2 regions of the Streptomyces sp. NBC_01508 genome follow, and region 2 is predicted to be linked to the other one. Evidence: riboswitches for the same ligand, from Rfam matches in the RefSeq annotation. Region 2 holds a riboswitch; the other holds the start of a gene.
The links. A riboswitch is a leader RNA that binds a small molecule or an ion and turns the genes downstream of it on or off. The one in region 2 is predicted to bind S-adenosylmethionine.
Positions count from the first base shown of each region.

Region 1: linked by a shared signal. The riboswitch ahead of thrC (threonine synthase) and the one ahead of OG700_RS29850 (aminotransferase class V-fold PLP-dependent enzyme) in region 2 are both predicted to bind S-adenosylmethionine.

Region 1 is NZ_CP109419.1:4,735,241-4,749,817, reverse strand. It holds gene OG700_RS22150 (Uma2 family endonuclease) at 1-90, shown strand, start outside; gene groL (chaperonin GroEL) at 175-1,800, opposite strand; gene OG700_RS22140 (cold-shock protein) at 2,211-2,414, opposite strand; gene OG700_RS22135 (MoaD/ThiS family protein) at 2,774-3,049, opposite strand; gene thrC (threonine synthase) at 3,090-4,388, opposite strand; SAM riboswitch class I at 4,404-4,531, opposite strand; gene OG700_RS22125 (glucosyl-3-phosphoglycerate synthase) at 4,649-5,590, shown strand; gene OG700_RS22120 (hypothetical protein) at 5,654-5,776, shown strand; gene OG700_RS22115 (trehalose-6-phosphate synthase) at 5,836-7,260, shown strand; gene OG700_RS22110 (SDR family NAD(P)-dependent oxidoreductase) at 7,286-8,692, opposite strand; gene otsB (trehalose-phosphatase) at 8,904-9,746, opposite strand; gene OG700_RS22100 (DUF3263 domain-containing protein) at 9,766-10,104, opposite strand; gene OG700_RS22095 (ABC transporter substrate-binding protein) at 10,117-11,337, opposite strand; gene OG700_RS22090 (ROK family protein) at 11,636-12,568, shown strand; gene nagA (N-acetylglucosamine-6-phosphate deacetylase) at 12,568-13,803, shown strand; gene OG700_RS22080 (1-phosphofructokinase family hexose kinase) at 14,019-14,577, shown strand, end outside.
Region 2 is NZ_CP109419.1:6,440,558-6,455,134, reverse strand. It holds gene OG700_RS29870 (NYN domain-containing protein) at 324-1,685, opposite strand; gene OG700_RS29865 (hypothetical protein) at 1,721-1,963, opposite strand; gene OG700_RS29860 (rhomboid family intramembrane serine protease) at 2,138-2,866, shown strand; gene OG700_RS29855 (Lrp/AsnC family transcriptional regulator) at 2,863-3,144, shown strand; gene OG700_RS29850 (aminotransferase class V-fold PLP-dependent enzyme) at 3,185-4,555, opposite strand; SAM riboswitch class IV at 4,811-4,928, opposite strand; gene trpD (anthranilate phosphoribosyltransferase) at 5,049-6,116, opposite strand; gene OG700_RS29840 (cytochrome bc complex cytochrome b subunit) at 6,334-7,962, opposite strand; gene OG700_RS29835 (Rieske 2Fe-2S domain-containing protein) at 7,959-9,014, opposite strand; gene OG700_RS29830 (c-type cytochrome) at 9,011-9,820, opposite strand; gene OG700_RS29825 (heme-copper oxidase subunit III) at 9,896-10,516, opposite strand; gene OG700_RS29820 (hypothetical protein) at 10,699-11,100, shown strand; gene OG700_RS29815 (Ig-like domain-containing protein) at 11,137-12,390, opposite strand; gene OG700_RS29810 (cytochrome c oxidase subunit 4) at 12,528-12,926, opposite strand; gene ctaD (cytochrome c oxidase subunit I) at 12,923-14,577, opposite strand, start outside.

The DNA.
Region 1 (14,577 bases), 1.7 Mb from region 2:
ACCACCCACCCCTACGGCGCCGCCGTGACGCTCCCCGATCCCGTAGCGATCACCCTCGACACCGAAGAGCTCAAGAACTACGCGGGCTGAACGCCCGAGGGCGGCACCCCCTCTCGGGAGTACCGCCCTCGGTTCGTCAATCCGTGCGGGACAGCCGATCAACCAGAAGGTCGATCAGAAGTCCATGTCACCGCCCGGCATGCCGCCCGGAGCGCCGGCGGCGCCGGCCTTCTCCGGCTTGTCGGCGATGACGGCCTCGGTGGTGAGGAACAGCGCCGCGATGGACGCCGCGTTCTGCAGCGCGGAACGCGTGACCTTCGCGGGGTCGAGAATGCCCTCGGCGATCATGTCCACGTACTCGCCGGTCGCGGCGTTCAGGCCGTGACCGATCGGCAGGTTGCGGACCTTCTCGACGATGACGCCACCCTCAAGACCCGCGTTGACCGCGATCTGCTTGAGCGGGGCCTCCAGCGCGAGCTTGACGGCAGCCGCGCCCGTCGCCTCGTCGCCTTCCAGCTCCAGCTTCTCGAACACCGAGGAAGCCTGGAGCAGAGCCACGCCACCACCGGCGACGATGCCCTCCTCGACGGCGGCCTTGGCGTTGCGCACCGCGTCCTCGATGCGGTGCTTGCGCTCCTTGAGCTCGACCTCGGTCGCGGCGCCGGCCTTGATGACGGCCACGCCGCCGGCCAGCTTCGCGAGGCGCTCCTGGAGCTTCTCGCGGTCGTAGTCCGAGTCCGAGTTCTCGATCTCGGCGCGGATCTGGCTCACGCGACCGGCGACCTGCTCGCTGTCACCGGCACCGTCGACGATGGTGGTCTCGTCCTTGGTGATGACGACCTTGCGGGCGCGGCCCAGCAGGTCGAGACCGGCGTTCTCCAGCTTGAGGCCGACCTCCTCGGAGATGACCGTGCCGCCCGTGAGGATGGCGATGTCGTTCAGCATCGCCTTGCGGCGGTCACCGAAGCCCGGGGCCTTGACGGCGACGGACTTGAAGGTGCCCTTGATCTTGTTGACGACGAGGGTGGAAAGCGCCTCGCCCTCGACGTCCTCGGCGATGATCAGCAGCGGCTTGCCCGACTGGATGACCTTCTCCAGGAGCGGCAGAACGTCCTTGACGCTGCCGATCTTGGAGTTGACGATCAGGATGTACGGGTCGTCGAGCGACGCCTCCATACGCTCCATGTCGGTGGCGAAGTACGCCGAGATGTAGCCCTTGTCGAAGCGCATGCCCTCGGTGAGCTCAAGCTCAAGACCGAAGGTCTGCGACTCCTCGACGGTGATGACGCCTTCCTTGCCGACCTTGTCCATCGCCTCGGCGATCAGCTCGCCGATCTGGATGTCGCCGGCGGAGATGGAGGCCGTCGAAGCGATCTGCTCCTTGGTCTCCACGTCCTTGGCCTGCTCAAGAAGCGCACCGGAGACGGCCTCGATGGCCTTCTCGATACCGCGCTTGAGGGCCATCGGGTTGGCGCCGGCGGCCACGTTGCGCAGGCCCTCGCGGACCAGGGCCTGGGCCAGGACGGTCGCGGTGGTCGTACCGTCACCGGCGACGTCGTCCGTCTTCTTGGCGACTTCCTTGACCAGCTCGGCGCCGATCTTCTCGTACGGGTCCTCGAGCTCGATCTCCTTGGCGATGGAGACACCATCGTTGGTGATCGTGGGGGCGCCCCACTTCTTCTCAAGGACGACGTTTCGGCCCTTGGGGCCAAGGGTGACCTTGACGGCGTCGGCGAGCTGGTTCATCCCGCGCTCGAGACCGCGCCGTGCCTCCTCGTCGAACGCGATGATCTTGGCCATGTGAAGTGGTCCTCCCGGACAGGGGGTCTCCCCAGGGCCTCCAGGCCCAAGGGGGCGGGTGGATCGGACCGTGTCGGCGCCCGCGACGGACGGCCTGAGAGCCGTGCGGTTCCTTGCCCCACCGGCTCTTCGGGCCTCGCTGACCCGGTCCATAAGTTGTCACTCTCACCTGCAGAGTGCTAACGCCAATGATTAGCACTCGACCCCCGAGAGTGCAAGCGGTTCCGGAGCGGCGGCAGACCCGCGCGGGGCGTGCGCGCGGCCCGCGCACGCCCCGCGCGCACGAACGCACGTGGGGCCCGTATCCCCTGCCGGGACACGAGCCCCACGTGTGTGAGTGCCTGCGAGTACGTGCGTGAATGCGTGCCTGAGTGCCTGTGTGAGTGCGTCGTTGGCCGATCGCGCCGGGATCAGACGGCGAGCTTGACCATGTCCGCCTGCGGACCCTTCTGGCCCTGCGAGATCTCGAACTCAACTCGCTGACCTTCTTCAAGGGTGCGGTAGCCGTCCATCTGGATCGCGCTGTAGTGGACGAAAACATCCGCACCACCGTCGACCGCGATGAAGCCGTAGCCCTTCTCCGCGTTGAACCACTTGACGGTGCCCTGAGCCATGCCCAACTCCCCTATTACTGGCCCCTGCGCGGGACCGCACTTCGCGCCGGAACGCGTCGACCGCGGCTGAATGTATCTGCCCAACTGCCCTCTGCAACAGGTCAATCGGACGAGAATTATGGGCATGGCGGAACACGCAAAGGGGTGAATTGCCGGGCTACCAGGGCAAGTCGGGCCGGGCAAAGCGCAAGGAACCGCGCAAACAGCGTCGGCACTTCGACCGCATCTTGTCGCGAACTCATATGCTCGGGGCACGGGCGACAGCCGGGGCTACCCCAACTGTACCGCGTTCAATCTCATGGAATTACCCCCTCCGCTTCTCTCGCGGAGGGGGTAACACCGTTCACCGTGCGTGCTGTTCAGCCGCCGGCGACGGCCGGGATGATCGAGATGCCGGCGCCGTCCGGGGTCGCGGTCTCCAGGCCCTGCTCGAAGCGGACGTCGTCGTCGTTCACGTACACGTTGACGAAGCGCCGGAGCTTGCCCTGGTCGTCCAGGACGCGGGCGGCGATGCCCGGGTGGTTCGTCTCCAGGGACTCGATGACCTGGGAGAGGGTCACCCCGTCGGCCGGAACCTCGGCCTTCCCACCGGTGTATGTACGGAGGATGGTGGGGATACGGACGTTCACGCTCATCGGATTCTGCCTTCCGGGAAGTAGCGGGTCGGTGAGATGCTCAACGCGCCAGACCCGCCGCGCGGAACGCGTCGAGACTCGGCGGGATCGTCGCGGTCGCCTGCGACGTCGCGGCCACGGCGTCCAGCGTCTTGAGCCCGTCACCGGTGTTCAGTACGACCGTCGTGAGCGCCGGGTCGAGCAGCCCCGCCTCGATGAGCTTGCGCGTCACGCCCACGGTCACCCCGCCCGCCGTCTCGGCGAAGATGCCCTCGGTCCGGGCGAGCAGCTTGATCGCGTCGACGACCTGCTCGTCGTTCACGTCCTCGACGGCGCCGCCCGTGCGGCGGGCGATGTCCAGGACGTACGGGCCGTCGGCCGGGTTGCCGATCGCCAGCGACTTGGCGATCGTGTTCGGCTTCTGCGGCCGTACGACGTCGTGGCCGGCCTTGAAGGCGACGGACACCGGCGAGCACCCCTCGGCCTGCGCGCCGAAGATCTTGTACGGCTTCTCCTCGACGAGGCCGAGCGCGATCAGCTCCTTCAGCCCCTTGTCGATCTTCGTCAGCTGCGAGCCGGACGCGACCGGGATGACGAGCTGGTCGGGCAGTTGCCAGCCGAGCTGCTCGCAGATCTCGTACGCGAGGGTCTTGGAGCCCTCGCCGTAGTACGGGCGGAGGTTGACGTTGACGAAGCCCCAGCCCTCGCCCAGCGGGTCGCCGATCAGCTCCGAGCAGAAGCGGTTGACGTCGTCGTAATTGCCCTCGATGCCGACGAGTTCGCCGCCGTAGATCGCGGCCATGACGACCTTGCCCTGCTCCAGGTCGTGCGGGATGAACACGCAGGAGCGGAAGCCGGCGCGGGCCGCGGCGGCGCCGACGGCGCCCGCGAGGTTGCCGGTGGAGGAGCAGGAGAGCGTGGTGAAGCCGAAGGCGCGGGCCGCCTCGACGGCGATGGCGACGACGCGGTCCTTGAAGGAGTGCGTCGGGTTGCCGGAGTCGTCCTTCACGTACAGGCCGCCGGTGACGCCCAGCTCGCGGGCGAGGTTGTCGGCCTTGACGAGCTTGGTGAAGCCGGGGTTGATGTTCGGCTTCGACGCCACGTCGGCGGGGACGGGCAGCAGCGGGGCGTAGCGCCAGATGTTGTCGGGACCGGCGGCGATGCGCCTCTTCAGCTCTTCGGGGCTGTCGGTCGGCAGGTCGTAGGCCACTTCGAGCGGGCCGAAACAGCTCTGACAGGCGAAGATCGGGCCGAGTTCGAAACGTTCCCCGCATTCGCGGCACGAGAGTGCGGCGGCGGGTCCGAGGTCCACGGGGGCGTCAGTGGCGTCGGAGTTGTGGTGAACAGTCTGCACAGCCATGAAGGCGAGGCCCTTTCCTCATCTTCCTCGCGACGCGTCTCGCCGCAAGACGGAATTGGCACCTTCCCCACCATGACCTCGCGGTCGGCGGGAGGGTTGCCGGGGCTTCAACGGGCCGTTCCCTCTGCCCCTCTGGATGAGCGGTATTCGATTGTCAGCCTGACGACCCCCGACATGCGACGGTCGTCCGCGTTGTTCAAGACTGTAACCGAACCCCTGGACGGTTGAGGCCTTCGTCCGATCCGCGAGATGGAGATCACGTGCTGGAAGAGGTGGAGCGCTGGCTGGCCCGGCGGTCCTGGTCGGCGGCCGACCGGCCGGTCGGCCCGCTGGCCGCGGCGAAGCAGGGTGCGCAGGTCAGCGTGGTGCTCCCAGCCCTGAACGAGGCGGCGACGGTCGGCCGGATCGTGTCGGTGATCCGGCGCGAGCTGATGGCGGGCCCGGTGCCGCTCGTCGACGAGCTGGTGGTGATCGACTCGGGCTCGACCGACCGTACGGGGGAGGTCGCGGCGGCGGCCGGGGCGCGGGTGGTGCACCGGGACGACATCCTGCCGAGGCTGCCGGCCGTGCCGGGCAAGGGCGAGGTGCTGTGGCGTTCGCTGCTGGTGACGAGCGGCGACATCGTCTGTTTCGTGGACGCGGATCTGAAGGACTTCTCGGCGGATTTCGTGTCGGGGATCGTGGGGCCGCTGCTCACCGAGCCGGACGTGATGTTCGTGAAGGCGATGTACGACCGTCCGCTCGGGGCCGAGCCGGGGCAGGGCGGCCGGGTGACGGAGCTGGTGGCGCGTCCGCTGCTGAATCTGCACTGGCCGCTGCTGGCGGGGTTCGTGCAGCCGCTGGGCGGCGAGTACGCGGTACGGCGCTCGTTGTTGGAGCGGCTGCCGTTCCCGGTGGGGTACGGGGTGGAGCTGGGGTTGCTGGTGGACGCGCTGCACACGGTGGGCCTGGACGCGCTGGGCCAGGTCGACGTCGGGGTGCGCAGGCACCGGCACCAGGACGGGCAGGCGCTGGGGCGGATGGCGGCGGCGATCTACCGGACGGCGCAACTGCGGCTGTCGCGGGGGCATCTGGTGCGGCCGGTGCTGACGCAGTTCGAGCGGGGCGAGGGCGGCTTCGAGCCGCGTACGCACGCGGTGGACACGGAGGAGCGACCGCCGATGCGGGAGATCGCGGAGTACGAGGCTCGGCGGGCGGCCTGATCCCGGCCCGGGAGCCGCGTGGCACAACCGGCCCATTCATACGATTTGTCTATATTGCCTGGCATGACGATGAACGCGGTGACCCTGACCACGGAACAGCTCTGGCTGCTGGGCGGCATGGCCCTCGCCCTCGTCGGCGCCGGGGTGGTCGCGCTGGCGGCGGCCCGCGGCCGGGGCCGTGGCTGATCCGCGCCAGGCCTGATCCGTACGTTTGAGCGTTTCCGTGACGGGCTAGATTTCGGCACATGGTCTCCGAGCAAGCCGCCCAAGTCCTTGTCGCGTCCAATCGCGGCCCCGTCTCGTACACGCTCGGTGAGGACGGCGGGCTGACCGCCGGGCGCGGCGGTGGAGGGCTCGTCTCGGGCCTCTCGGCCATCGGACCCGACACGAACGCCGTATGGGTCTGCGCGGCCCTCGGTGACGGCGACCGCGAGGCCGTACGGCGCACCGGCGGCCGGCTCGACACCGGCGACACGGGCGGGCAGCGGGTCAGGATGCTCGGCATCCCGCCGGAGATCTACGCGGACGCGTACAACGGCGTCGCGAACTCCACGCTCTGGTTCGTCCACCACCTGCTCTACCAGACCCCGCTGGAGCCGGCCTTCGGCACGGAGTTCCGGGAGCGGTGGGCGTCGTACGAGGCGTACAACCGCGCGTTCGCCGAGGCCCTGGCCGACGAGGCGGGCGACGGCGCGGCCGTCCTGATCCAGGACTACCACCTGGCGCTGGTGCCGGGCATGCTCCGGGCGCTCCGTCCCGATCTGCGGATCGGGCACTTCTCGCACACGCCGTGGGCCCCGGTCGACTACTTCCGGCTGCTGCCCGACGACGTCGCGCGCCAACTGCTGCGCGGCATCCTCGGCGCGGACCGCGCCGCGTTCCTGACCCACCGCTGGGCCGACGCCTTCACCGCCTGCTGTACGGAGCTGCTGGGCGGCACCGGCAAGACCCGGATCGGCGTGCACGGCCTGGGCGCCGACGCGGACTTCCTGCGGGAGCGCGCGCACCGGCCCGACGTGGACGAGCGGCTGGCCGAGCTGCGGGAGCAGATCGGCTCCTTCGACGGGGCGCCCCGCAAGGCGATCGTGCGGGTCGACCGCACGGAGCTGTCGAAGAACATCGTGCGCGGCATGCTCGCCTACCGGCAGTTGCTGACGGACCGTCCGGAGTGGCGGGAGCGGGTCACGCATGTGGCGTTCGCCTATCCGTCCCGGCAGGATCTCGCGGTCTACCGCGACTACACGGCGCGCGTCCAGGAAGTGGCCGACGAGATCAACTCCACGTACGGCACGCCCGGTTGGACGCCCGTGGTGCTGCACGTCAAGGACGACTTCGCTCGGTCGCTGGCCGCGTACCGCCTGGCGGACGTGGCGCTGGTCAACCCGATCCGCGACGGCATGAACCTGGTCGCGAAGGAGATCCCCGTCGTCTCGGAGGACGGCTGCGCGCTGGTGCTGTCGCGCGAGGCGGGCGCGTACGAGGAGCTGGGCGAGGACGCGCTGGTGGTGAACCCGTACGACGTGAGCGCCACGGCGGCGGCGCTGCACGAGGGCCTGACGATGGACGACGACGAGCGCGCGGCGCGCACCAAGCGCCTGGCCGCCGCCGCGACGGCGCTGCCGCCGCAGCGGTGGTTCCTGGACCAGCTGGACGCGCTGCGCGCCGTGTGAGGGCCTGTCGCCGTGTGAGGGCCTGTCACCAGGCGACGGGTCGGTAGTCCTTGAGCAGTACGCCGTGGACGGGGGTGCCCTCCTGCCCCTGCACGATCGGGTGGTAGATCCGCGCCGCGCCGTCCACGATGTCCAGCGGTGGGCGCCAGCCGGTGGCGGCGTGCCGCTCCCTGGCGGGCAGGGGTTTCTCGTCGGTGACCCAGCCGGTGTCGACGCTGCACACGTGGATGCCGCGCTTCGCCAGCTCGGCGGCGCTGGTGCGGGTGAGCATGTTGAGGGCGGCCTTCGCCATGTTGGTGTGCGGGTGGTCGCTCGTCTTCTTACGGACGGTGAACTGGCCCTCCACGGCTGACACGTTCAGCAGATACCGCCGGGGCCGGGGTGACGCCTCCAGCAGGGGCAGCAGCCGGTCGGCGAGCAGGAACGGGGCCACCGCGTTGACCAGTTGGACCTCCAGCATCTCGGCCGGGTCGATGTCGCCGAGCCGGGAGGTCCAGGAGTTCACGGCGGCGGTCTCGGTCAGCAGCCCGGCCTCGTCCACGGCCGGCAGCACGGCGGCCGTGGTTCTCGTACGCGGGACGAGCCCGGCGGCCCAGGACCGGGCCGCCAACTCGCCGTTCCCGGTGCCGGGGACGGCGAAGTCGGGGGCCGTCCAGACGGCGGGCGGGCCGGCGGGCGGCAGCGCCGGGCGCGGCGGTGCGGCCTCGGCGGCGGCCAGGGCGGAGTAGGCGCGCGGCGAACGGCGCAGCGTCTGGGCCGCGTTGTTGATCAGGATGTCCAACGGCCGTGCCTCGGCCAGCAGATGGTCGGTGAAGGCCAGCACCTGCCGGGGGTCGCGCAGGTCGAGCGCGGCGACGCGCAGCCGGTCCCACCAGTCGGCGGCGTCGGGGGCCGCCGCGAAGCGCCGTACCGCGTCCTGGGGGAAGCGGGTGGTCACGGTGAGGTCGGCGCCGTCGCGCAGCAGCATCAGCGCGAGCTGGTGGCCGATCTTGACGCGCCCGCCGGTCAGCAGCGCACGGTGCCCGGTCAGATCGGTGCGGGCGCCGCGGCGGGTGAGGTTGTCGCGGGCGCAGTCGGGGCAGAGGCGGTGGTAGAAGTGGTGGATCCGCCGGTAGTGGTCCTTGCAGACGTAGCAGCGCTGGGCGCGCCTCAACTCGCCCACGAACCGGTCGTCTTCATCGCCGCGGGTCGGCGCGTCGGCGGCGAGCGGGGCGTCCGTCGTCCGGTCCGGCGCGCCCATGACGGTGCCGGCCTGGGTCTTGGCGTCCACCGCCGCGCGGGCGCCACGGGTGGCCGAGCGGCGTTTGCGCCGCCCGTCCCGGAACAGTTCGCTCGCGGCCCGCTCCAGCCGCTCGCGCCGGGGATCCTCGATCGACAGGCCCCGCGCCTCGTTCAGCGACTCCAGCGTCGCCTGTATCCGGTCGTCGTCCATCGCGCCCTCGCCCCCGTAAACACCGAAGGACCATGATGCGCGACCCGGCCGCGCAGTGTCGCCCGCGTTTCCGCGCGTGGCATCTCCAGTGCTATGACCGGAAGGGTTCACCGGGTCGGTCCGGTGGGCCGCGCAACCCGGTCGACGTTCCCGGCCACAGCACGAGGGCGTGTTGCGAAAGTCCCGCCTGGCCGACGACGCCTGGCACGCCCTAGAGACGGGCCGCCACCGATGCCAGGAAGCCGACCAGTGCCCCCGGGCCCGGCAGCACCAGGTCCGCCTTCTCGGCGAGTTCGGGGACCTCGCCCGTGCCGCTGCACAGCAGCAGACCCGGGTGGCCGTTCGCGCGCAGGGTGTCGACCGCCGCGAAGGCCGGGAGGTCGCCGAGGTCGTCGCCGCCGTAGACGACCGTCTCGGCGCCGACCTCGCGGACGTACTCCTCCAGGGCCACGCCCTTGTCCATGCCGGGCGGGCGCAGCTCCAGGACGAGGCGGCCCGGTTCGAGCATCAGGCCGTGCCGGGCCGCCAGGCCGGCGAGGGGGCCACGCAGGGCGTCGAACGCCCCCTGGGGGTCCGTGGCGCGGCGGGTGTGGACCGCGACCGCCTGGCCCTTCTCCTCGATCCACGTACCGCGCCAGGCGTCGAACCGTTCGAGCAGTCCGGGGAGTTCGGCGCGGACGGCGGCGACTCCGGGGTGCGGTGCGGGGGTGCGTACGGTGCCGCTGACCGCGTCCCAGCGTTCGGCGCCGTAGTGGCCGAGGACGACGAGGTGTTCCAGGCCGGGCACACCGGCGAAGCCGCCGTACCGCACCGCGACACCGGCCGGGCGGCCGGTGATCACCGCGACGGACGCCACGTGCGGGGCGAGGGCGACGAGCGCGGGGACGGCGCCGGGGTGGGCGCGGGCCTGTTCGGGGTCGGGGACTATCTCGGCGAGCGTGCCGTCGAAGTCGAGCGCGACGACGGCTTTACCGGGCCGGGCGAGGAGCGCGGCCAGGCCGTCGGCGCCGGCGGGGGTGACGGGGGTCGGCAGGGGGTGCGAGTGGCTGCCCATGTTCCGACCCTAGCCGCCGTCAGCGGCGGGCGCGGCGGGCGTCGCGGATCCGGCGCAGGCGGTTGACCGTCACCGGGTCGTGGGCCAGGGCCGGCGGGTCGTCGATGAGGGCGCCCAGCAGTTGGTAGTAGCGGGTGGGCGAGATACCGAGCTGTTCTCTGATGACGCGCTCCTTGGCGCCGGGACCGGGCCATGAGCGCTGCTCGACGGCGAGGACGGCGCGGTCGCGCTCGGTCAGTTCCGACCGTCCGGCGGAACCGCGCCCCTCGTGCGGCGTGGGTACGGCCTCGTGCTCGGCCTCGGGCTCGGATCCGGATCCGGGCTCAGGTGCGGGTGTGGGTGCGGGTGCGGCGGTCATAGGGCTGACACGCTACTCGGCGCTCTCCGCCGTGGTCGCGTCCCGGCCGATCCTCGCCAGGATCTCCGACGGCACCGCCCCGGGCCGCACCGTCTTGCCGATGTTCTTCTTGATGTCGTCGCTGACGCCCGCCCACGACGTCTTGCCGAACGGGTACAGCTCGGCGGTGGGCAGCGCCTCCAGAAACTGGCGCAGTTCCTTGTGCTCGTCGTCCGCCACCATCGTCTCGGACGCGCTGTAGGTGACCGGCAGGAGGTCGTACTGCCCGACGAAATCCATGACGTTCTTGTCCTCGAAGGCGAAGTCGAGGAATTTACCCGTCTGTTCGCGGTGGCCGGGCTGCTTGAAGGCCATGATCCAGTCGGCGACACCCATCGTCGCCTTGGACTTGCCGTTGACACCGGGCAGCGGCACCATCCCGACGTCGACGCCGGCCTTCTCGGCCTCCTGCATCATCGTCGGGTGCCCGTTGAGCATGCCGACCTTGCCGTTCGTGAACGCCTTGAAGGCGTCGGCGCGGTCCAGTTCGCCGGGCGGTACGGGGCCGGTGAGGTCCTTGCCCACCAGCTCCTTCTGGAGCCATTCGAAGGTCTTGATGTTCTGGTCGGAGTCGACCGCGTACGAGCCGTCGACCGCGTCCGTGTAGCCGCCGCCACCGCTGAGCATCCACATCATGGTCTCGGCCTGCGCCTCCTCGGCGCCGAGCGGCAGGGCGAACGGGGTCGTGACGTCCTGTGCCTTGAGCGCCTCGGCGGCCGACCGGATGTCGTCCCAGTTCTCCGGCGCGGCGAGACCGGCCGCCGTGAAGAGGCCCTTGTTGTAGAACAGCAGCCGGGTGCTGGCGACGAACGGCATTCCGTACTGGGTCTGGTCGACCTTTCCGGCGTCGGCGAAACGGGAGAGGAAGTTGGCCTGTGTGGGGACGGAGAGCAGTTCGTCCGCGCTGTACAGCTCTTCCTTCTTCACGTAGTCGGCGTAGGCGCCGATCTGCGCGATGTCGGGGGCCTCGCCGTCCCTGACCATCTTCGCCACATCCGCGTCGACGGTCTTCCAGGAACGCACATCGACATCGACATCGATGCCGGGGTTCTTGGCCTCGAACTCCTTGGCCAGACTGTTCCAGTACTTCTTCGAGCTGTTGGCGGCACTGTTGCCGTAGTCCGCCGCCACGACCTTCAGGGTGACGTCACCCGAACCGCTGGAGCTGCCGCAGCCGCTCAGCGCCATCGTCATGCCCAATGCGGCTATCGCCGCGGTATGCCTCAGGAAGCGCTGCTGCACAGCTCTTTTCCCACCCTCGTATTCGCTCGGCCGTCTCTACGGCGTTGTCCGTCCCAGTCGGTCCCCCGCGACGTCCTGCGTTGACGAGCTGCGATTTTCCCCCATGGACTGCCGGAGGTCTACATCGGCCCCGTATCGCTTCGGCAACTTCCCTCCCACCCGGCGGGTTTGGCGAAGACTTTGTATGGGCTGGCAACAATCCCGCACAGTGGACTAGACCTTTCTTGGGTTTTCGCGCGAGAATGCGCATGTGAGACACGTCATCGCCCTGGATGTGGGCGGCACCGGAATGAAGGCCGCCCTGGTCGGGACGGACGGCGCGCTGCTGTACGAAGCGCGCCGTGCCACCGGCAGGGAGCGCGGCCCCGACGCGACCGTCGAGACCATCCTCGGCTTCGCGGCGGATCTGCGCGCGTACGGCATCGAGCACTTCGGCGAGAGCGCGGTCGCCGCCGGGGTCGCGGTGCCCGGCATCATCGACGCCGAGCGGGGGATAGCGCTGTACGCGGCGAACCTCGGCTGGCGCGACGTACCCCTGCGGGATCTGCTGGGCGCGCGCCTCGGCGGCGTACCGGTCGCGCTCGGGCACGACGTACGCACCGGCGGGCTCGCCGAGGGGCGGCTCGGCGCCGGCAAGGGCGCGGACCGGTTCTTCTTCGTCCCGCTCGGCACCGGCATCGCGGGCGCCATCGGCATCGACGGCACCATCGAGGCCGGCGCGCACGGCTTCGCGGGCGAGATCGGGCACGTGGTGGTCCGGCCCGACGGGCCCGTGTGCGCCTGCGGGCAGACCGGCTGCATGGAGACGCTCGCCTCGGCGGCGGCCGTGACCCGGGCGTGGGCGGCGGCCAGCGGTGATCCGCGGGCCGACGCCGCCGACTGCGCGAAGGCCGTCGCCTCGGGCGACCCGAGGGCCGTGGCGGTCTGGACGGACGCCGTCGACGCGCTCGCCGCCGGGCTGGTCACCGCGCTCACCCTGCTCGACCCCCGAAGGCTGATCATCGGTGGCGGTCTCGCCGAGGCCGGGGAAACGTTGTTCACACCCCTGCGGGCCGCGGTCGAGGAGCGGGTCACGTTCCAGAAGCTGCCCGAGATCGTCCCGGCGGCCCTCGGGGACACCGCCGGATGCCTGGGCGCGGGGCTGCTCGCCTGGGATCTTCTCTCCACGGAGGTATCCGCCTGATGGCCGCACGCGCCGAAAGCACGGTTCTCGCCGACAGCATCGTTCTCGCCGGCGCCCGGGTGGTGCTGCCGACCGGTGCCGTGGAGAACGGACGGGTGAGGGTCGAGGGCGGACGCATCACCGAGGCGGGGCCGACAGCCTCCTCCGTAGGAGACGCACCCGCAGGACCCGCAGGAGACGCGCCTCCTACGGAGGCCGGCCCCGGAACGCTCGACCTGACCGGCCACTGGGTGGTGCCCGGCTTCGTCGACATGCACAACCACGGCGGCGGCGGCGCCTCCTTCACGGCGGGCAGCGCGGACGACGTCCTCAAGGGCGTCCGTACGCACCACAAGCACGGCACCACCACGCTCGTCGCCTCCACCGTCACCGGCGAGATGGACTTCCTCGCGCAGCGCGCCGGGTTCCTCTCCGAACTCGTCGAGCAGGGCGACCTCGCCGGTATCCACTTCGAGGGCCCGTTCATCTCACCCTGCCGCAAGGGCGCGCACAGCGAGGCGCTGCTGCGCGACCCGGACCCGGCCGAGGTGCGCAAGCTCGTCGACGCGGCCCGTGGCACGGCCAGGATGGTGACCCTCGCCACCGAACTGCCGGGCGGCATCGACTCCGTACGGCTGCTGGCCGAGCACGGCGTGATCGCCGCGATCGGGCACACGGACGCGACGTACGAGCAGACGGTGGAGGCCATCGAGGCGGGCGCGACCGTCGCCACGCACCTGTTCAACGCGATGCCGCCGATCGGCCACCGCGCGCCGGGGCCGATCGCCGCGCTGCTGGAGGACGAGCGGGTCACCGTCGAGCTGATCAACGACGGCACGCATCTGCATCCGGCGGCGCTGGAGCTGGCGTTCCACCGCGCGGGCGCGAACCGGGTCGCCTTCATCACGGACGCGATGGACGCGGCCGGTTTCGGTGACGGTGTCTACCAACTCGGGCCGCTGGAGGTCGAGGTCAAGGACGGCGTCGCGCGGCTCGCCGTGGGCGGCTCGATCGCGGGCTCCACCCTCACCCTGGACACGGCGTTCAGGCGCGCGGCGACGATCGACCGGCTGCCGGTCGCCGATATCGTGCGGGCGATCTCCGCCAACCCGGCGAAGCTGCTGGGCGTGTACGACCGGGTGGGCTCGCTGGAGCCCGGCAAGGACGCCGACCTGGTGATCCTCGACGCGGACTTCGCGGTCACCGGCGTACTGCGCAAGGGCGAATGGGTGGTCAGGCCCCAACTGGGCCGGTAGGCCGGGCCGTCCGGCGATGGAGGGCAGGCCGGCCGGGCCGCGTTGTGGGCCCGGCCGACGATTGAGGACGAACCAGCCGCCGGACGGACCCCGGCCGTCCGATCCGGCCCACCAGTGGGACCGCCCGCCCCTCGTTTGGCATGATCAGGGCAGTACGGAACGGGTACGGAGCGGGCAGCCACCCCCTCCCCGACACATCCCCGAGGGGGCCCCGCATGATCCTCACGGTCACGCTCAACACCGCCCTCGACATCACCTACCGGACCACCGCGCTGACCCCGCACGCCACCAACCGCGTCGCCGAGGTCGCCGAACGGCCCGGCGGCAAGGGCCTCAACGTCGCCCGGGTGCTGTCGGCGCTCGGCCACGAGACCGTCGTGACCGGCTTCGCCGGCGGCCGGACCGGCGACGCGCTGCGCGAACTGCTCGCCGCCGAAGGCGGCCCGTCCGACGCCCTCGTACCCATCACGGGCACCACCCGCCGCACCATCGCCGTCGTGGACGAGACGACCGGCGACACGACCCAGCTGAACGAGCCGGGCCCGACCGTCACACCCGCCGAGTGGGCCTCGTTCCTCACCTCCTACGAAGGGCTCGCCGCCCGCGCGGAAGCCGTGGCACTGTGCGGCAGCCTGCCGCCCGGCATCCACGTCGGCGCGTACGCGGAGCTGGTACGCCTCGCACGGGGCGCGAACCGGCCCGTCCTGCTCGACACCAGCGGCGAACCGCTGCGCCGGGGCATCGCCGCCCGCCCCGACCTGGTGAAACCCAACG
Region 2 (14,577 bases):
TACCGGGTGTGGGGAGCGAATCCCCGGCTCCATGAGTCAGCTTTCCCGGCGGGCCGGGAATCCGGGACTACCGGACTGAACTACACGAATTCGGCGGTTCCTTCGCCGCCACCCCGGATGGGTGATCAACCGCGCGAAGGTTCGAGGCCTGACCCTAGTGACCTTCTTGTGATCAGTTCAAATCCTGAAGGGAAAAAATTTCGCCGCGCAGTGGTTTCTTCACATACTTCACACGGAAAGTGACGAACAATTGACGCTGCGACGTGACATCGGGTGACCAAATGCCGCATTGGCCACAGGAGTTACTAGTGCCGCGATCGACACTAGACGCGCGAAAGCCGCTTCAGCAGCAAGGCGGACGCGACAGGTCTCGCACCGGCCCGCGCCACCCCGTCGGCGACCTCACGGTCGGTGGAGACGACCACCACCGGACGCCCCGGCGGCTCCGCCCTGACGAGCTGCCGGATCAACTCGTCCGCCGTCACACCCGGCTTGGAGAACAGCACCCGGACCCCGCGCGGCGGCGCGAGCAGTACGGGAGCGGCCAGTTCGGCCCCGTCGAAGACACAGGTCATCTCGGCGCCCGACTGCGCCGCGAGCATCGCGAGCCCGCCGAGCAGCCGCAGCCGCTGCTTCTCCAACGGCATCGTCGGATAGCCGGTCTTGGTGACGTTGTAGCCGTCCACGACCAGATGCGCCTGGGGCAGCGCGAGCAACTGGTCCAGCAGCGCGGGATCCATGTCGGACAGCGCGCGGGCCGCGATGTCCTTGGGCGACATCCGGCCGGGCTCCACGGCGTCGACCAGATCGGCGGGGTGCGCGGCGGCCGGCGGCAGCGCCAGCTCCCGCCGCAGCCCCTGCGCCGACTCCAGGACGGTGTCCAGCAGCAGCCGCAGCCGCATGTCCCCCACCGAGCGCCCCTCGCGGGCGGCCCGGCGGCCGGCCTCCACCGCCGACTCCGCCTCCGTGAGGCGGGCCTTGAGGCGCCGGGTCTCACTCTCCGCCGCGGACACCTGGGCCGCGGCCTCCGCGCGTGCCGTCTCGACCTCGGCGGCCGTACGACGCAGGGCGGCCTCGCCGCGCTTCACATCGCTCAGGGCGCCGCGCAGCTTGCGGTGCGCGGACTCGGCCTCCCTGCGGGCGGCGTCCAGTTCCGTACGGAGCCGATCCGTCTCGGCCTTGGTCGAGGCGCGGGCCTGGGTCAGCTCCTCGCGCAGCCGCTCCAGCTCGCGGCGGTTCTCCTCCTCGACACGCTCTGCGTCGGCGCGCTGGACCTCCTCGCCCGCGGCGGCCACCAGCTTCACCCAGCCGACGGGGCGCAGGACGTAGGCGGCGGCGGCCACGTCGACGGGGTCGGCGGCCGGCGGCGGCGCCCCCGACTCCACGGCGGCGGCCAGTTCGGGGTCCGCCTGGGCGAACCGCTCCCCGATCCGCTGCCGGAACACCGGGTCGCTCTCCAGGGCCGCGGCCATCGCGTTGCCCGCGAACCGGGCGCGTCGGCTCGGCGTGAAGCGCGCGTACTGTCGTAGCTGGGCGGGCAGTTCGGTGACGGTCAGACCGCCGAAGGCGTCCGAGACCAGCGCCACGACCCGGCGCCGGACTCCCTCGGGCAGCGGCCGGTCGAGCGCCTCGGCGTCGCCGCCGGCCGCACCGGCCGGCTCAGCGCCGCTTGCGGGCTGCTCCACGATCCGTCACCCCACTACCCTTTCGGGCGGCTCCCTCAGGAACCGGCGCCCGGCCTGTCAACCAGTTCGATCTGATCCACCGCGTTGCACCAGCGGCAGCGGACGGACTCGATGGTCTCACTGACCACGTCGCGCTCCTCGACCTTCGACTCCCCGGCCAGGTCCAGATGGACGTACTCCACCACCTTGGAGGAGCGCGTCACGTCGAACCGGGTGAGATTGCCGCACAGCGTGCAGCGCCACCGGGTGGCATCGGTCGGCAAGGGAACCGTCGTCATCGTGCCGTCCTCTTTCGTCGAGCCCTGCTGTGGTGAGGTCGAGCCTGCCGCACCGTCGCCCCGGTGCGGCGCCGAACCGGGAAAGTGCGCGCCGTAACCCTACGGCCTCCCGCGTATCCCATGTCGCGGCGAGGCGGTCTGCGCCTGTCTGTCCATGTACGGGATGATCCGTGGATGTTCAATTGGCGCACGGCGGCCGGAGCTCCGGTCGTGACCTACGGTCTGATCGGCCTGTGCGCTCTGGCCTTCCTGACCGGTCCGCTGTCGGGGTTCAACCCCGCGTACGGGACGGGCGACACCCTGCTCGCCGCGCAGAGCGCGTACTTCGAACGCTGGGGGGTGATCCCCGACGAACTGATGAGCGGCGACTCCCACGCGCTCCTCACCCCTCTCACGGCGCTCTTCGTCCACGGCAGCTGGCTCCATCTGCTGGGCAACCTGCTCTTCCTCTACGTCTTCGGGGCGATGACCGAGGAGCGGATGGGACGGGTGCGGTTCACGCTCTTCTATCTCGTCTGCGGCTATCTCGCCCTGCTCGCCTACGCGGCGGCGAACGCGGACTCCGACCAGACCCTGGTGGGTGCGTCGGGCGCGATCTCCGGCGTGCTCGGCGCCTTCCTCTGTCTCTTTCCCCGCGCACGCGTCACCAGCCTCTTCCCGTTCCTCTTCTTCCTGCCGCTGCGCTTCCCCGCCTGGATCGTCCTGATCTTCTGGTTCGCCCTCCAGTGGCTGGCGGCCCGCGACGCCGAACCGGGCCCCGGCGTCGCGTATCTGGCGCATCTGGTGGGCTTCGCCCTCGGCTTCGCCACCGCGTGGGGGCTCTTCCGCCGTAGGGCGTTCACCGGGAGGGGCACTAGAGTGAAGTCCCGTTCCGCGGCCACCGAGGGAGAACGTCAACCGTGATCACCGCGATCGTGCTCATCAAGACCAGCGTCGACCGGATCCCCGAGATCGCCGAGTCGATCGCGGCGCTGGAGAGCGTCAGCGAGGTCTTCTCCGTCACCGGCACCTACGACCTGATCGCCATGGTCCGCGTCGCCAAGCACGACGATCTGGCGGACGTCATCCCCGGCAGCATCAGCAAGATCCAGGGCGTCGAGGCCACGGACACGCACGTGGCGTTCCGCACGTACTCCCAGCACGACCTGGAAGCCGCTTTCGCGATCGGCCTCGACGCGTAGGGCCTCTCGTTTGGATCTTGCCGGGCTCGCGGTCCCCGGATCAGCCGCGGTCCGGGACGCAACGGCCGTCCTCGGTGCGGTAGTTCCAGCGAGCGCCGTCCCGGACCAGTTCCCGCACCGCGCCGGTGAACCGCTCCACGTGCTCGTCCGGCGTGCCCGCCCCGAAGCTGACCCGGATCGCGTTGAGCGACCTCTCACCGGGGCCGGCGTCCGGCGCGCCGCACTCCCCCGGGTCCCCGGCGTCGCCGCCCAGCAGGGTCCGGACGAGCGGATGGGCACAGAAGAGGCCGTCCCGTACGCCGATGCCGTACTCCGCCGAGAGCGCGGCGGCGAAGTGCGAGCTGTTCCAGCCGTCGACGACGAAGGAGATCACGCCCACCCGGGGCGCCTCGTCGCCGAAGAGCGACAGCACCCGCACCCCGGGCACCTCGGCGAGACCCGCGCGCACCCGCGCCACCAGCTCCCGCTCACGCGCGACGAGCCGGTCGAACCCCGCCTCGGTCAGCGCCTCGCAGGCCGAGGCGATCGCGTACACACCGATGACGTTCGGGGATCCGGCCTCGTGCCGGGCCGCGGTCGTGTGCCACTCGACGTCCACACCACCGTCGGCGCGGCGCGCCACCTTGCGGCTGGCGCCACCACCGGCGAGGTACGGCTCCGCCTCCCGCAGCCAGTCGGCGCGGCCCGCGAGCACCCCGGAGCCGAACGGCGCGTACAGCTTGTGCCCGGAGAAGGCCACCCAGTCCACGTCCAGCTCCGCGATGTCCACGGGGTGGTGCGGGGCGAGCTGCGCGGCGTCCAGGACGACGCGCGCACCGTGGGCGTGCGCGGCGGCGGCCAGTTCGCGTACGGGCCACAGCTCCCCGGTGACATTCGAGGCGCCGGTGACGCACACCAGCGCGGGGCCGCCCTTCGGGTCGCGTCCCGCCAGGGCGCGCTCCAGGGTGGCGACGGCATCGGCGGGTGTGCGCGGCGCGTCGAGGTAGCTGACGCGGGCGTCGCGCCAGGGCAGCAGCGACGCGTGGTGCTCGGTCTCGAAGACGAACACCTCGCAGCCGGCGGGCAGCGCGGCGGCCAGCAGGTTGAGCGAGTCGGTGGTGGACCGGGTGAAGACGACCTGGTCGTCCGCGCGGCAGCCGAGGAAGCGGGCGACGGTGCGGCGGCTGTTCTCGAAGAGGTCGGTGGAGAGCTGCGAGAGGTAACCGGCGCCGCGGTGGACGCTGCCGTAGTACGGGGCGTAGGCGGCGACGTCGTCCCAGACACGGCGCAGGGCGGGGGCGCTGGCCGCGTAGTCGAGCGCGGCGTAGGTGACTTCGCCGCCGGTGACGAGGGGGACGGTGACATCGCTTCCGAGCACGGGCAGCGGCTGGTCGGTGCTGGTGCGGGTGAGGGCGTCGGTGGGTGCGGACATGGTGGTATCTCCCGGCAGGACGAGGCGGAAACGGCATCAGGACCCGGCAGGCGGACGCGTCGTCGTGACGGCGGATGCCGTGACGACGCGGAACGGACCGCGGGGGTGGCGCTCACTGAAGAGGGCTCGGGACCGTGTTCCCGGTGCGAGACGCGCCGGGGGCGGGCCGAAGGCCCTATCGCATTCGCTTGCTCACGAGACTGCTCCCTTGAGGACCAGGACCCCAGGGATGACGACATCCGAACGATGTCCAGGGGTCCGCGCTTGCCGCAGACCTCGCTGCCTGCGGCCTGGTCTTCACCCGGGGCACCCCGCCACGGACGGAGGGTTGCCGGACAGCGGGCCGGGGCCGTAGTCGCTGTCACTCATGACCTGGGGTGAGATTACCCCACGGCCGGGGCGGCGGCCCAGACGGCGTCCGCGATACGGGACACCGCGCGCCCGCCCGGCAGCCGGTTCGCCCTCAATCGCCGGGCGGGCTCGAAAAAGCGCGCTACTTGTTGCTCGCCGCCACCCAGCGCTCCAGCGTCCGCTTCGCCGCGCCCGAGTCGACCGCCTTCGCCGCCCGCGCGAACCCCGCCGCGAGCTGGTCGTTCAGTGTGCCGTCGGCGGGCTCCAGCGCCACCAGCGCCGCCGCCGCGTTCAGCAGGACCGCGTCCCGTACGGGGCCGGTCTCACCTGCCAGCAGACGGCGCGCGACGTCCGCGTTGTACGAGGCGTCCGCCCCGCGCAGCGCCTCGACCGGGACCAACTCCAGGCCGATGTCCCTGGGGTCGAAGCCCTGCTCGGTGACCCGGCCGTCGCGAACCACCCATACGTGTGAGGTCGCCGTCGTGGTCAGCTCGTCCAGGCCGTCGTCACCGCGGAAGACGAGCGAGGAGTTGCCCCGCTCCGCGAGCACCCCGGCCACGATCGGCGCCATCCGGATGTCCGCCACCCCGACCGCCTGGGCGCGGACCCGCGCCGGGTTGGTGAGCGGTCCCAGGATGTTGAACGTGGTCTGCGCGCCCAACTCCTTGCGGGCCTTGGCCGCGTGGCGCAGGGCCGGGTGGAACTTCACCGCGAAGCAGAAGGTGATGCCCGCCTCCTCGGCGACCTCCACGACCCGCTGCGGCGTCAGCTCCAGATTGACGCCGAGCTTCTCCAGTACGTCGGAGGCGCCGCTCGCGGACGAGGCCGCGCGGCTGCCGTGCTTGACGACCTTGCCACCCGCCCCGGCCACCACGATCGCCGCCATCGTGGAGATGTTGACGGTCTTGGCGAGGTCGCCGCCGGTGCCGACGACATCGACCGCGGCGCCGGGCACCTCGATGGTGTTGGCGTGCTCGTACATGGCGCGCACGAGGCCCGAGACCTCGTCCACGGTCTCGCCCTTGGCGCGCAGCGCGACGGCGAAGCCCGCGATCTGCGCGTCGGTGGCCTCGCCGCTCATGATGCGGTTCATGGCCCAGGCGGTGTCACCGGCGTCGAGATCCTGGCCGCGCAGCAGCGGGTTCAGTACACCCGGCCAGGAACGCGCCGCCAGGGTGTCGCCTCCGGCCGGTGCAACAGCGCTGCTCATGCTCGCTCCTGGGGTCTGTGGACGGGTGCACGGCCGTGTGGCCCGTGCTGCCAGGCGTCAGCCTATCGGCGCCGCCGGCGTTCCAAGACCCGCTGCCCGAACTGCGGACAGCGCGGTCGCCCGAGCCACGTGCCGTACGTCCGCCGTACGTACGAAGGCCCCGGCCCGGTCCCTCGAAGGGGACCGGGCCGGGGCCCTGACGCGTACGGAGCTTCGATCAGTGGTGGCCGTGGCCGCTCGTGATCTCCGTGTACTCCTCGGCCGTCGGCTTGGGGATCTGGTTCCCCTCGCCGTAGTAGCCCTTGCTCAGCTTGACCCGCAGCTTCTCCGCCGGCGAGGTCTTGCGCTCGACACCGTTCTCGTCGACCGTCGGCCCGATCTCGGCCGGCCGGTACTGCTCGTGAGCGGTGAGCGTGTGCAGGTCTCCCTGGTCGAGCGGCTGGTGGACCTCCACGAACTCACCGTGCGGCAGCCGCTTGATGATGCCGGACTCGCGTCCGTGCAGCACCTTCTCGGCGTCGCGGCGCTGAAGTCCCAGACAGATCCGCTTGGTGACCACGAACGCGATGACCGGTCCGACGAAGAACGCGATCCTGATGAACCAGGTGATCGTGTTGATCGACAGATGGAAGTGGGTGGCCCAGATGTCGTTCCCGCCGCCGATGAGCAGGATGAAGTACAGGGTCAGCCAGGCCACACCGAAGCCGGTCCGGGTCGGCACGTTGCGCGGCCGGTCCAGGATGTGGTGCTCGCGCTTGTCGCCGGTGACCCAGGACTCGATGAACGGGTAGACCGCGAGGGCCACCAGAACCAACGGGAAGATCATCAGCGGGATGAACACGCCCAGCACGAGCGTATGGCCCCAGAGGTTGATCTCCCAGCCAGGCATCACCCGGATCAGGCCCTCGGAGAAGCCCAGATACCAGTCCGGCTGTGCTCCGGTGGAGACCATGTCCGGGCGGTACGGGCCGATGGCCCACACCGGGTTGATCGTGGCGATCGCCGAGATGATCGTGATGACACCGAAGACCAGGAAGAAGAACCCGCCGGCCTTGGCCATGTAGATCGGCATGAACGGCGCGCCGACCACGTTCTTGTTGGTCTTGCCGGGACCCGCGAACTGCGTGTGCTTGTGGTAGAAGACCAGGATCAGGTGCGCCACCACGAGCCCGAGCATGATGCCCGGCAGAAGCAGGATGTGGATGGAGTAGAACCGCGCCACGATGTCGTGGCCGGGGAACTCCCCGCCGAACAGGAACATCGAGATGTACGTGCCCACGATCGGTGTGGACAGGATCGCGCCCTGCGCGAAGCGAACACCGGTGCCCGACAACAGGTCGTCCGGCAGCGAGTAACCGGTGAGTCCGGTGAACAGTGCCAGCACGAACAGCAGGAACCCGAACAGCCAGTTGATCTCACGCGGCTTGCGGAAGGCGCCCGTGAAGAAGACACGCATCATGTGCACGAACATCGCGGCCACGAAGATCAGCGCGGCCCAGTGGTGGATCTGCCGGATCAGCAGACCACCGCGGACGTCGAAGCTGATGTCCAGCGTCGAGGCGTACGCCTCGGTCATCCGGACACCCTGCATCGGTACGTAAACGCCGTCGTACACGACCTCGTTCATGCTCGGGTGGAAGAACAGCGTCAGATACACACCCGTGAGGATGATGACGACGAAGCTCCACAGGGCGACCTCGCCCAGCATGAACGACCAGTGGTCCGGGAAGACCTTGCGCAGCATGCCCTTGGCCGCGCCGTAGATCCCGAGACGGCCGTCCGCCCAGTCGGCGACCCGCTCGCCCGCGGGTGCCTGGCGGTTCTTTTCGTCAGACGACTTGCTCATCCGCGCTCCCAGAAGGACGGACCGACGGGCTCGTCGAAATCGCCGAGCGCGTAGAGGTAACCCTCACCGTTCACAGCGATCCGCAGTTGCGGAAGCGCGTGACCGGCCGGGCCGAAGATGACGCGGGCGCCGTCGGAAAGGTCGAAGGTGGACTGGTGGCACGGGCAGAGCACGTGGTGCGTCTGCTGCTCATACAAGCTGATGGGACAGCCGACATGGGTGCAGATCTTGGAGTACGCGACGATGCCCTCGTGCGACCACTCAAGCTCGCGCTTGTCCTTGATGTCCTCGGGCTGGATACGAACGATCATGAGAGCCGCCTTGGCGATCTCATTGTTGAAGTTGGGGTTGTGATCGTCCAGCCCTTCGGGCTGGGCGAAGGTCAGCGACCCCACCGTCACGTCCTCGGGACGCAGCGGCTCGCTCGTGTTCTGGTTGATGAGCATCAGGCCCTTCTTCCAGAACGTCTTGCGGAGCTTGTCCTCCGGCAGCGGGCCGAGGTCACGCAGCAGGACGACACCGGAGAGCGGCACCATGGCCAGCGCGCCGAACATCGTGTTGCGGATCAGCTTGCGCCTCCCGAAGCCGGACTCCGCCGAGCCGACCAGAAAGTCCTTCTTCGCCTGCGCGGCCACCTCGGGGGTGGCCTCGATCGCGTGGCGCTCCTGGACGATCTCCTCGTCGCTCATCAGCGTGCGGGCCCAGTGGACCGCTCCCGCGCCGATGGCGAAGAGGGCGACTCCGAGGGTGATCCCCAGCGAGAAGTTGAGCGCGCTCACATGGCCGAACGGCCAGATGTACACGATCTTGTCGACGGGGAAGGCGACGAACGACGCGATGAAGGCGACCGTGGCCAGCATCGACAGCGTGAAGAGGGAGGCCACCGCGCGCTCGGAGCGCTTGGCCGCCCGCTCGTCGATGTCCTGGATACGCGGCCGGTGGGCCGGCATTCCGGGGTCGGCGAAGGGATCCTCCGCACGCTCCACCTCGCCGCCGTGCGCGGACTCCTGCTCGGTTGGCAGGATCTCGTCTGAATTCCGGTTGCTACTCATGACTTCTTGGCCTTAGCGGTGTGCGCCGCGGTCCAGACGGCAACTGCGATCAGTGCGCCCAGACCGATGATCCAGGAGAACAGGCCCTCACTGACAGGCCCGATGCCACCGAGCTTGAGACCGCCGGGGTTCGCCGACTCGTCGCCGTTCACGGCGTCGAGGTACGCGATGATGTCCCGCTTCTCCTGCTCGGGCATCGTCGAGTCGGGGAACGAGGGCATGTTCTGCGGACCGGTCAGCATCGCCTCGTACAGGTGCTTGGGAGATACCCCCTCAAGCCCCGGGGCATACTTCCCGTTCGTCAACGCGCCTCCCTCACCACCGAAGTTGTGGCACTGGGCGCAGTTGTTGCGGAACAGGTCACCGCCGTTGGCGGAGTCCGCGCCGTCCGGGTTGTACTGCTTGGACGTCGGGACCGCGGGGCCGGGGCCGAGCGAGGCGATGTACGCCGCGAGTTGGTCGGTCTGCTTCTGGTCGTAGATGACCTTCTTCTTCGGTACCTGCGGGCCGGGCTGCTGCGCCGGCATCCGGCCGGTGCTGACCTGGAAGTCCACTGCGGCGGCGCCGACGCCGGTCAGCAGCGGGCCGTCGGACGTACCCTGACCGCCGACGCCGTGGCAGCTCGCGCAGCCCACGGCGTACAGCTTCTTGCCCTCGTCGATGGCGAGGGACTGGGAGGTTTCGTCTGCCTGTGCCTTGCCCGCGGGCGCGAACGCGGCGTACAGCCCCCCGGTGGCCGCCAGCGCGAGGAGTAGGACGACGACAGCAGCCAGCGGATGGCGTCGTCGTGCGGAGAGCTTTTTCACGGATTACCCCGGTGTCAGGATCTTCTGCGTCGGTGCTTGCTGGACTGTGCGCGAACGCGTCGGGCGCGTGGCCCGCTACTTGATCAGGTAGATCGTGGCGAAGAGGCCGATCCAGACGACATCGACGAAGTGCCAGTAATAGGACACGACGATGGCCGCGGTCGCCTGCTCGTGGGTGAACTTCCTGGCCGCGTACGTTCTGCCGAGAACCAGCAGGAAGGCGATGAGACCGCCTGTCACGTGCAGACCATGGAAGCCGGTGGTCAGGTAGAACGCGGAGCCGTACGCGTCGGACGAGAGCGAGAGGCCCTCGTGCTTGACGAGCTCCGTGTACTCGAAGATCTGACCACCGATGAAGACCGCACCCATCACGAACGTGATCACGAACCACGAGCGGAGCTTCTTCACGTCGCCCCGCTCGGCGGCGAAGACGCCGAGCTGGCAGGTGAGTGAGGAGAGCACCAGGATCGTGGTGTTCACCGCGGAGAACGGGACATTCAGCGTATCGGCCTTCTCCGACCAGAACGCATCCCCTGTCACCGACCGCAGGGTGAAGTACATCGCGAAGAGGGCCGCGAAGAACATCAGCTCGGAACTCAACCAGATGATCGTTCCGACACTGGTGAGGTTCGGCCGATTGACCGTCGGGTGCGCGTGCCCGGTTTCTACTGTCGTTGCTGTCGCCACGACCGACATTATGTCGGTCGCTTATCCCGCCCTCACTCCCGGGGGTGCCATTCGGAGTGTCAGCCACTTCGGACGGGATCGCGGCGGGGACCGAACGGCCCATCGTGGAAGGGCCGGGACCCGTGCTGACATGGTGTCCGACGGAGTAGCATCCGCGCAGCGGGTCTCACGACGGACGTCACGGAGGAACAATGCAGCCGACCGCCACGGTCCTGGTCTACAGCGACAACGCGAACACCCGCGAGCAGGTGCGGACGGCCGCGGGGCGCAGGCCGGCCGCCGATCTGCCGCCGGTCGAGTATCTGGAGTGCGCGACGATGCACGCCGTGCTGAAGGCGCTCGACAAGGGCGGCGTCGACGCCTGCGTCTTCGACGGCGAGGCCACCCCCATCGGCGGCATGGGCCTGAGCCGGCAGATCAAGGACGAGATCTTCAACTCCCCGCCCGTGCTGCTGCTGATGGGCCGCCCGCAGGACGCCTGGCTGGCCACCTGGAGCCGCGCGGAGACCGCGGTGACGCTGCCGGTGGACCCGGTCGGCTTCCCCGACGCGCTGGCCGCGCTGCTGCGCAGCAGGCTCGCCGTGGAGGCCTGACGGCTCCGTCAGGCCGCCTGTCTTGGGGCCGACCGTTCACACCTGTGGGCGCAGCCGGGCGGCGTCCACCGGGCCGCTGCCTTCCTTGGTCCCGGCGAGCAGGGCGCTGCCCTGACGCCACTTCTCCCAGTCCAGGTTCCAGTCGCCGAAGCCGTTGCCGAACGGATCCATGTCCTCGCCACCGCTGTTGACGACCTTGACGATGTCGCCCTGGCGGACGGTGTCGAAGAACCACTCGGCGTTCCCGGTGGACATGCCGACACAGCCGTGGCTGACGTTCGCCGCCCCCTGTGAGCCGACGGACCACGGGGCGGCGTGCACGTACTCACCGCTCCAGGTGACGCGCGTCGCCCAGTAGACGGGCAGGTCGTACGACTCGCTGCTGCCGGCCGCGATGCCGACGCTGGTGCCGCGCATCCGGACGAACTGCTGCTTCTCCAGCACGACCTTGATGCCGTTGCGGGTCGAGAAGCCGGGCTTGCCGGTGGTGACCGGGATCGTGTTGATGACCTCGCCGTTGCGCAGGACCGTCATGTGGTGCGAGCCGGCGTCGGCGATTGCTTCGAGGCGGTCGCCGGTGGTGATTCGCAGGGGCTTCGCCGGGCCGCCGTACAGCTTGTCGCCGACCTTTATGCCGTCGAGGGTGCTGCTGACGTCGACGGTCGCGTTGACGGGCCAGTACTCCTTGGGCCGGAAGTGCAGCGTCTTGTCGTCGACCCAGTACCAGGTGCCCTGCACGGCGGGGCTGGAGCGGACCTTGAGGCCCCGTTCGACGACGGCTCTGGCCTCCTTGGCCTTCACGGGCGAGCTGAGTTCCGCGGTGATGGGCTGCCCGACCCCGTACTTGCCCGCCTGCGGGCCGAACTTGACGTTCAGGTTCCGCTGCACCGAGGACGTCTCGAACGTGAGCGTACGGCTGCCCGGAGCCCCGTCCTCGTCCTCCGTGGCGACCTTGACGGTGTAGCGGGCGCCGCCGGCCAGCGGGGCGGTGGAGTGCCAGCGGCCCCCGTCGGCGGCCAGCTCGCCCGCGAGGAAGTGCCCGGAGGCGTCCGTGACGGTCACGTCGGTGATCCGTCCCTCGCCGCCCTTGGCGACGACTTCCAGCGGCTTGTCGGGGTCGGCCTTGGCGTCGCCCTTGGGCGCGTTGAGGGAGACCTGGTCGGCTGCGTCGTAGGGCTTGCCGGACAGCGGGTGGCTGTCCGGATCGCCACAGCCGGTCGCTACCGCCCCGAGGGACAGGACCAGCAGGGTGCAGCCGAGAACGGTGCGAAAGCGCGGCGTGTGGTTCATAAGCACACGCTATGAAGAATGTCCGGTTACGGCGCGCTGTGTGACTGCAAACGAGGGGCCCGGATCCTCCTCAGGGGTGAGGAGGATCCGGGCCCCTTGTCTGTCGTACGGGCTGCCGCCGCCGTACCGGCCACCGGCTACTGGTTCTGGTTCTCACCGCTGTAGTACTCGAAGACCCAGCCCCACAGACCGATCAGGAGGATCGGGAGGGAGAAGAACAGCAGCCACCAGCCGATGGCGACGGAGAGGAACGCGAACGCTCCGCCGATGGCCAGCGAGAGCGGCTGCCAGCTGTGCGGGGAGAAGAACCCCACCTCGCCGGCCTCGTCCGCGACGTCGGCCTGCTTGTTGTCCTGGGCCATCGCGTCGACCCGCCGGGCCGTGAAGGCCAGGTAGAAGCCGATCATGAGGCTCAGGCCGAACGCCAGGAAGAGCGCGGTGGTACCGACCGGCTCCTTCGACCACACGCCGTACACACCGGCGACAACGAGGATGAAGAGGCTCAGCCAGAGGAACATCCAGCCTTGGACCTTCACTTGCCGACCTCCTTGCCACCGACGAGAGCGGCGTCCTTCTGTCCGTCGTTCTCAAGGTGTTCGAGCGCCGCGATCTCCGGGTGGTGCAGGTCGAACGCCGGGGATTCGGAGCGGATCCGCGGCAGGGTGAGGAAGTTGTGCCGGGGCGGCGGGCACGATGTCGCCCATTCGAGTGACCGGCCGTAGCCCCATGGGTCGTCCACCTCGATCTTCTTCCCGTACTTGGCGGTCTTCCAGACGTTGTAGAAGAACGGCAGGACCGACATGCCGAGCAGGAACGAGCTGATCGTGGAGATGGTGTTCAGCGCGGTGAATCCGTCGGCGGCCAGGTAGTCCGCGTAGCGACGCGGCATGCCTTCCGCACCGAGCCAGTGCTGGACCAGGAACGTGCCGTGGAAGCCGACGAACAGGGTCCAGAAGGTGATCTTCCCGAGCCGTTCGTCGAGCATCTTGCCGGTCATCTTCGGCCACCAGAAGTGGAAGCCGGCGAACATCGCGAACACCACCGTGCCGAAGACGACGTAATGGAAGTGCGCGACGACGAAGTACGAGTCGGAGACATGGAAGTCCATCGGCGGCGACGCCAGGATCACACCCGTCAGACCACCGAAGGTGAAGGTGACCAGGAAGCCGATGGTCCAGAGCATCGGTGTCTCGAAGGACAGCGAGCCTTTCCACATCGTGCCGATCCAGTTGAAGAACTTCACCCCCGTTGGCACCGCGATGAGGAACGTCATGAACGAGAAGAACGGCAATAGCACGCCGCCCGTCACATACATGTGGTGCGCCCACACCGTCACCGACAGACCGGCGATGGCGATCGTCGCGCCGACCAGACCGATGTAGCCGAACATCGGTTTGCGGCTGAAGACCGGGATGATCTCGGAGACGATGCCGAAGAACGGCAGGGCGATGATGTACACCTCCGGATGCCCGAAGAACCAGAACAGGTGTTGCCACAGCAACGCGCCGCCGTTGGCGGCGTCGAAGATGTGCGCACCGAATTTCCGGTCGGCCTCCAGCGCGAAGAGCGCGGCGGCCAGGACGGGGAAGGCGAGCAGGACCAGCACACCGGTCAGCAGCACGTTCCAGCAGAAGATCGGCATCCGGAACATCGTCATGCCAGGGGCGCGCATGCAGATGATCGTGGTGATGAAGTTGACCGAGCCGAGGATCGTACCGAAGCCGGAGAAGGCCAGACCCATGATCCACAGGTCGGCGCCGACACCCGGTGAACGGACGGCGTCCGACAGCGGGGAGTACGCGAACCAGCCGAAGTCCGCGGCGCCCTGCGGCGTGATGAAGCCGGCCACCGCGATGAGCGAGCCGAACAGGTAGAGCCAGTAGGCGAACATGTTCAGCCGCGGGAACGCCACATCCGGCGCGCCGATCTGGAGCGGCATGATCCAGTTCGCGAAACCGGCGAACAGCGGCGTCGCGAACATCAGCAGCATGATCGTGCCGTGCATCGTGAACGCCTGGTTGAACTGCTCGTTCGACATGACCTGCGTGCCGGGACGCGCCAGCTCGGCGCGCATGAACAGCGCGAGCACACCACCGATGCAGAAGAAGACGAACGACGTGATCAGGTAGAGCGTGCCGATCGTCTTGTGGTCCGTGGTGGTCAGCCACTTGACGACGACGGAGCCGG